2 regions of the Lysinibacillus sp. RS10 genome follow, and region 2 is predicted to be linked to the other one. Evidence: a T-box and tRNA genes for the amino acid it is inferred to sense, from the RefSeq annotation. Region 2 holds a T-box; the other holds one or more tRNA genes.
The links. The T-box of region 2 lies ahead of serS (serine--tRNA ligase). A T-box ahead of a tRNA ligase gene usually reads a tRNA of that ligase, here a tRNA-Ser.
Positions count from the first base shown of each region.

Region 1: it encodes a tRNA-Ser, which carries the amino acid that the T-box ahead of serS (serine--tRNA ligase) is inferred to sense. The anticodon was not compared.

Region 1 is NZ_CP167122.1:993,098-996,344, reverse strand. It holds gene ACB089_RS05245 (S-layer homology domain-containing protein) at 1-453, opposite strand, end outside; tRNA gene ACB089_RS05240 (tRNA-Glu) at 1,254-1,325, opposite strand; tRNA gene ACB089_RS05235 (tRNA-Ser) at 1,328-1,418, opposite strand; tRNA gene ACB089_RS05230 (tRNA-Asn) at 1,428-1,504, opposite strand; tRNA gene ACB089_RS05225 (tRNA-Ile) at 1,509-1,585, opposite strand; tRNA gene ACB089_RS05220 (tRNA-Gly) at 1,587-1,660, opposite strand; tRNA gene ACB089_RS05215 (tRNA-Phe) at 1,666-1,741, opposite strand; tRNA gene ACB089_RS05210 (tRNA-Asp) at 1,757-1,832, opposite strand; tRNA gene ACB089_RS05205 (tRNA-Met) at 1,837-1,911, opposite strand; tRNA gene ACB089_RS05200 (tRNA-Ser) at 1,962-2,054, opposite strand; tRNA gene ACB089_RS05195 (tRNA-Ile) at 2,068-2,144, opposite strand; tRNA gene ACB089_RS05190 (tRNA-Met) at 2,152-2,225, opposite strand; tRNA gene ACB089_RS05185 (tRNA-Ala) at 2,251-2,326, opposite strand; tRNA gene ACB089_RS05180 (tRNA-Pro) at 2,333-2,409, opposite strand; tRNA gene ACB089_RS05175 (tRNA-Arg) at 2,423-2,499, opposite strand; tRNA gene ACB089_RS05170 (tRNA-Leu) at 2,513-2,601, opposite strand; tRNA gene ACB089_RS05165 (tRNA-Gly) at 2,607-2,681, opposite strand; tRNA gene ACB089_RS05160 (tRNA-Leu) at 2,730-2,814, opposite strand; tRNA gene ACB089_RS05155 (tRNA-Lys) at 2,835-2,910, opposite strand; tRNA gene ACB089_RS05150 (tRNA-Thr) at 2,917-2,992, opposite strand; tRNA gene ACB089_RS05145 (tRNA-Val) at 2,996-3,071, opposite strand; rRNA gene rrf (5S ribosomal RNA) at 3,082-3,197, opposite strand.
Region 2 is NZ_CP167122.1:4,950,353-4,953,599, forward strand. It holds gene ACB089_RS24690 (SPFH domain-containing protein) at 1-113, shown strand, start outside; gene ACB089_RS24695 (TM2 domain-containing protein) at 380-622, shown strand; gene serS (serine--tRNA ligase) at 696-1,976, opposite strand; T-box leader at 2,047-2,263, opposite strand; gene pdxT (pyridoxal 5'-phosphate synthase glutaminase subunit PdxT) at 2,313-2,876, opposite strand; gene pdxS (pyridoxal 5'-phosphate synthase lyase subunit PdxS) at 2,878-3,247, opposite strand, start outside.

The DNA.
Region 1 (3,247 bases), 1.2 Mb from region 2:
GTAAACTGTTTCAATCGCACGTACTAAGATAGAAGCCATTTGTTCACGTGAGATTTTTTCGGAAGGTAATAACTTGTTGTTAGTACCTTTGTAAATACCAGTATCATTTATAAGCGCTGCATATTGTAGTAATTCTTTATCTTTTGTAGATGTAGGCAAGTCCGTAAAACGTACTTTTTTATTGTAATCTGCTGGCACTTGGAAGTTTTCAGATACAAGCCATTTCCCTAAAAATTTCGTTACATTTCCTTTAGTAAGGACCGCATTTGGCTTAAATGAGCCGTCCGGATATCCACCTATAATTTTTGCATCTGCTAATGCTAAAATGGCCTCTTTGTGGTCACTTTTTGCAATATCTGTAAAGCTCGCTGCACTTGCAGTAGGTACAATAGCTGCGGCAACCAATGCAGCAGATGCTGTACTTACAATCCATTTACTTTGCTTTTTTTTCACTTTTATAACCCCCTACGAATTCTATTCATCTCCATTATAAAAGAAAGATAGATATATTCCAAAGATTATACCAATATTATCGTCATTTACCATGGATTATTTGTGTAATAAAAGATGAAATTAGCAAAGTTAAGTTACATTTAGTTTGTTTGTCCATTTTTTGTATGAAATTGCACAATTTTTATTGACTTATATTGATAGTTACGAGGATGATCAGAAATGTTTTTTAGTAGTCTTATTAGGATAAAGCAAAAGGTTATATAGCAACATTTATTGAACGAATGATATGTAGGAATGTTTATCCATGATTGCTTAACGAAGACTTGAGCGTGCTATTCACCTCCCCTACATGAACAACTACCCAAAGGTGCTATCTAAACCACAACAACGGATCGTTTAAAGAATTTAGCTATTTTCAAGTGTTAGAGGAATGCCAATGGGGATAGATTACTACGTGAATTCTGCCTATAGAAAAAATTTTTGATAAGATATCGGAGGAAGTAATTGAACGGAGCCGTACACTAATTTAATAACTGGCCTAGAAAGTGGCTGGGAAAACAGCAAATGAGGCGTTTATGGAACAACAAAGTATCATAAAGAACAAATGCGCTAAAGCGCTGGAGAGCCCGAAACAAAAGTAAACGCTACATCACTTTTGCCCGATGGATCAAAGCGACCTACAGGATTAGCGCTTTAGCCTAGACGACTATGCTCTAGGTTATCTACAGGAAAAAAATCTATAGTTTCCCTTAACAATGAAAAAGCAGTAGATGTAAGTTACATCTACTGCTTTTCTAGTATGACCCGTACGGGATTCGAACCCGTGTTACCGCCGTGAAAGGGCGGTGTCTTAACCACTTGACCAACGGGCCAATGGCGGAGAAGGAGGGATTTGAACCCTCGCGCCGGTTACCCGACCTACACCCTTAGCAGGGGCGCCTCTTCAGCCTCTTGAGTACTTCCCCACAAAAAAATGGCTCCGAAGGCAGGACTCGAACCTGCGACAACCTGATTAACAGTCAGGTGCTACTACCAACTGAGCTACTTCGGAAAAATGGTGGGCCTAAATGGACTCGAACCATCGACCTCACGCTTATCAGGCGTGCGCTCTAACCAGCTGAGCTATAGGCCCTTGGAGCGGGTGATGAGAATCGAACTCACGACATCAGCTTGGAAGGCTGAGGTTTTACCATTAAACTACACCCGCAAATATGGTGGGTCAGGACGGAATCGAACCGCCGACACTTAGAGCTTCAATCTAATGCTCTACCAACTGAGCTACTGACCCATATTTTTTAAAAAATGGCGGTCCCGACCGGGATCGAACCGGCGATCTCCTGCGTGACAGGCAGGCATGTTAACCGCTACACCACGGGACCATTTTGGTTGCGGGGGCCGGATTTGAACCAACGACCTTCGGGTTATGAGCCCGACGAGCTACCACTGCTCCACCCCGCGTTAATAATATTCTTTTCGAGTTTTTCAAGCGCCATTTATAGAAATAAAACTGGAGGAGGTAGAGGGATTCGAACCCCCGCGCGGTGTTACCCGCCTGTCGGTTTTCAAGACCGATCCCTTCAGCCAGACTTGGGTATACCTCCGTAATTATATAAATGGTGGACCTTGCAGGACTCGAACCTGCGACCGGACGGTTATGAGCCGTCTGCTCTAACCAACTGAGCTAAAGGTCCTTTTAGATGGCGGCAGAGGGGATCGAACCCCCGACCTTACGGGTATGAACCGTACGCTCTAGCCAGCTGAGCTACGCCGCCAGGATCTTTATACTGGTTATCTTTATGGTGGAGCCTAGCGGGATCGAACCGCTGACCTCCTGCGTGCAAGGCAGGCGCTCTCCCAGCTGAGCTAAGGCCCCATAAAATGGTCGGAATGACAGGATTCGAACCTACGACCCCTTGGTCCCAAACCAAGTGCTCTACCAAGCTGAGCTACATTCCGATAAGTATTAATATGGCGCGCCCGGCAGGAGTCGAACCCACAACCTTCTGATCCGTAGTCAGACGCTCTATCCAATTGAGCTACGGGCGCTAATTATAAAAAATGGTGCCGAGGGCCGGAATCGAACCGGCACGGTAGTCACCTACCGCAGGATTTTAAGTCCTGTGCGTCTGCCAGTTCCGCCACCCCGGCACATTTGGAGCGGAAGACGAGGTTCGAACTCGCGACCCCCACCTTGGCAAGGTGGTGTTCTACCACTGAACTACTTCCGCATGTGCATAAGATTTTATTTATCCTGGCAATTATGAAATTCTTAAAAATGGTGCGGGTGAAGGGAGTCGAACCCCCACGCCTTGCGGCGCTAGATCCTAAGTCTAGTGCGTCTGCCAATTCCGCCACACCCGCATATTTTGTTGGCAATTAAATGGTGAGCCATGAAGGACTCGAACCTTCGACCCTCTGATTAAAAGTCAGATGCTCTACCAACTGAGCTAATGGCTCAAACTATGGTGCCGGCGATAGGAGTCGAACCCACGACCTACTGATTACAAGTCAGTTGCTCTACCAACTGAGCTACACCGGCAAATGGTGGAGGATGACGGGCTCGAACCGCCGACCCCCTGCTTGTAAGGCAGGTGCTCTCCCAGCTGAGCTAATCCTCCTGGGTATTATGCCTAGCGACGTCCTACTCTCACAGGGGGAAGCCCCCAACTACCATCGGCGCTAAAGAGCTTAACTTCCGTGTTCGGTATGGGAACGGGTGTGACCTCTTTGCCATCATCACTAGACTATTAACAGTTTTCAATATACGTTGTATTTTGAAAGTCTTATGTATTTC
Region 2 (3,247 bases):
CAAAATTCTGTAGCTCTTGTGGAAATAGTTTACTTAAACCTGTTTGTTCATGTGGGCAAGAACTAGACATTACCTCAAAATTCTGTAATAACTGTGGCGCTCAAGTTAAATGAATTCAATAACTGGTTATCACCTTAAAGAAAAAAATAATGTCTAAAAAGAGATGCATAAAAACAATAATAATTGATTAGGAGATTTTAATATGAACAATGTTGACTGTCCCCAATGTGGTGCACCTGCTGATGTTGCATTAGCTCAATGTAAATACTGTGGTGAAAAATTCAATTTCAGTAATAAACAGCAAGTTGTGCAACAACCAGAACCAGTTTATCAACAACAGCCTCAACCTGTCTATCAAACACAGCCACAGCAAGCATTTATGTATGATGGGATCGACCCTTCTTGGCCTATAAAAAATAAAACGGTAGCAGGGGTACTTGCTATCTTTTTAGGTGGAATCGGAATCCATAAATTTTACTTAGGGAAAATTGGACAAGGTATATTGTACCTCATCTTCTTCTGGACATATATTCCGGCATTTATAGGCTTTATAGAGGGCGTTATTTACTTGCTTTCTAATGAACATAATTTCTCTGTGAAACATCGAGTTCGACCTCGCTAATCTACTTTAAAAAAGAAAAACTACTGTTGAGATTAAATTTTCAACAGTAGTTTCTTTTATTTTTCGATCCATTTTACTTTGGAGCAATTACTTCTTTTCCGCCCATATATGGTCTTAATACTTCAGGTATTACTACGCTTCCATCTTGTTGCTGATAATTTTCTAGGATTGCTGCTACTGTACGGCCAATTGCAAGACCTGAGCCGTTTAATGTGTGTACATACTCTGGCTTTGCATTTGGCTCACGGCGGAAGCGAATATTTGCTCGACGTGCTTGGAAATCTTCGAAGTTAGAACAAGAAGAAATTTCACGGTACATGTTTTGCGCCGGAATCCAAACCTCTAAATCATATTTTTTCGCTGCAGTAAATCCTAAATCAGCTGTACACATTTTTAGTTTACGGTATGGTAACCCTAATAATTGCAGTACTTTTTCAGCATGACCTGTTAATAGTTCTAACTGTTCATAAGATTCTTCTGGTTTTACAAATCGTACTAATTCTACTTTGTTGAATTGATGTTGACGAATTAAACCACGTGTATCGCGACCCGCAGATCCTGCCTCTGAACGGAAGCAAGCACTATATGCTGCAAAGCCTTGTGGTAATGCTTCGGCAGGTAAAATTTCATCACGATAGAAGTTTGTCACAGGTACCTCTGCTGTCGGAATCATGAAATAATCTGTGTCATCTAATTTAAAGACATCTTCTTCAAATTTAGGCAGTTGTCCTGTACCTGTTAAGCTATCGCGATTGACAATTACAGGTGGTAGCATTTCTTCATAGCCATGCTCTTCTGCATGTAAGTCCATCATAAACGTCATTAATGCTCGTTCTAAACGAGCACCAAGACCACGATAGAATAAGAAACGACTACCCGTCACTTTTGCCCCACGTTCAAAGTCAACAATTTGTAAGTCCGTAGCGAGATCCCAGTGTGCTTTAATGTCAAAATCAAATGTTGGTACCTCACCCCAAGTATATTCCTCTACATTATCGTCCTCTGTTGTGCCAACTGGTACAGATTCATGTGGAACGTTTGGTAAACGCATCATCATATCTTTAAAGCGTTCTTCTACCTCATTTAATTGGACATCTAACTCTTTAATTTCATCGCCAACCTGACGCATACGTGCAATGACTTCATCCGCATTTTCTTTGTTACGTTTCATAACAGAAATTTGCTCAGATACTTTATTACGTTCAGCTTTAAGCTCTTCTGTTTTTGCAATTAATTCACGACGCTTTGCATCTAATTCTTCAAAATCGTCTAAGTTTCCTAAATCCTCATTACGTGTTAACAGCATTTCTTTAATTTCCGCGAAATTGTCGCGCACGCGTTTAATATCTAACATCGTCATACCTCCAGTAGATTGTTAATGATGGGAAATATTTAGTAGAACACAAAAAAAGCCCTCATCCCCCAAAAGGGACGAGAGCTACCCGCGTTGCCACCCTAATTGACTAGACAATTTGCCTAATCCACTTATTTCATAACGGCATTTCAGCCGGCGACAGCCTACTTTATTAACTTCGACTGCGCAACTCCAGGACGGATTCACAAGTGCTTTTATCAGCTTCCACCACCCGCTGACTCTCTAAAAAAAACGTGCTTGCTACTACTTCCCATCATCGTGTTCAGTTATTTAAATTTTATCCATACTGTACTATATGAATTAAGATTTTGCAAGTCATACCATAGAAGATACAAAATATTCAAGAATACGTGCATCTGACGTTAATTCAGGATGGAAAGAGCAGCCTAATAAATGATCGTCCTTTGCTAACACGATTTTCCCGTCATGCTCTGCTAATACTTCAACACCTTCACCTACAGAAACAATATGTGGCGCACGTATAAAGACAGCCGGAATTGCTCCACCTATTTCAGGTATGTCGAGCTTCACTTCAAAGCTATCTACCTGACGTCCATAAGAATTCCGTGCAACTACCACATCCATTACAGCTAAATGTGATTCATAATCCACTAATTCCTTTGCTAATAAAATCAATCCTGCACATGTTCCAAACATCGGCAATCCCTGTTTTGCAAGTGTGCGAATTGGCTCCAATAGCTCATAGCGGTTCAGCAATTTCCGCATCGTTGTGCTTTCTCCACCAGGCAAGACAAGTCCATCAAGCTTCTCTAAATCAGCACTTTGTTTTACTAAGACCGCTTCGCATCCAAGTGACTCTAACATTTGCACATGCTCTCGAACCGCTCCCTGTAATGCTAAAACACCGATTCGCTTCATCTTACCAGCCTCGCTCTTGCATACGCTCATTTTGACTAAGCTGTGCAATATCAATGCCTTTCATTGGAACACCAAGTTCTTTTGAAATTTCAGCAATTAACTTGTAGTCCTTATAATGCGTAGTGGCCTCTACAATTGCACGAGCAAATTTCTCTGGGTTTTCTGATTTAAAAATACCAGAACCAACGAATACACCGTCCGCTCCAAGTTCCATCATTAATGCCGCATCCGCTGGCGTAGCAACTCCACCTGCCGCAAAATTCACTACTGGTAAACGGCCAAGACGCTTAATTTCTCTTAATAATTCAAAAGGAGCACCAAGTAATTTAGCCTCTGTCATTAATTCGTCCTCTGTCATGCCAACAACCTTA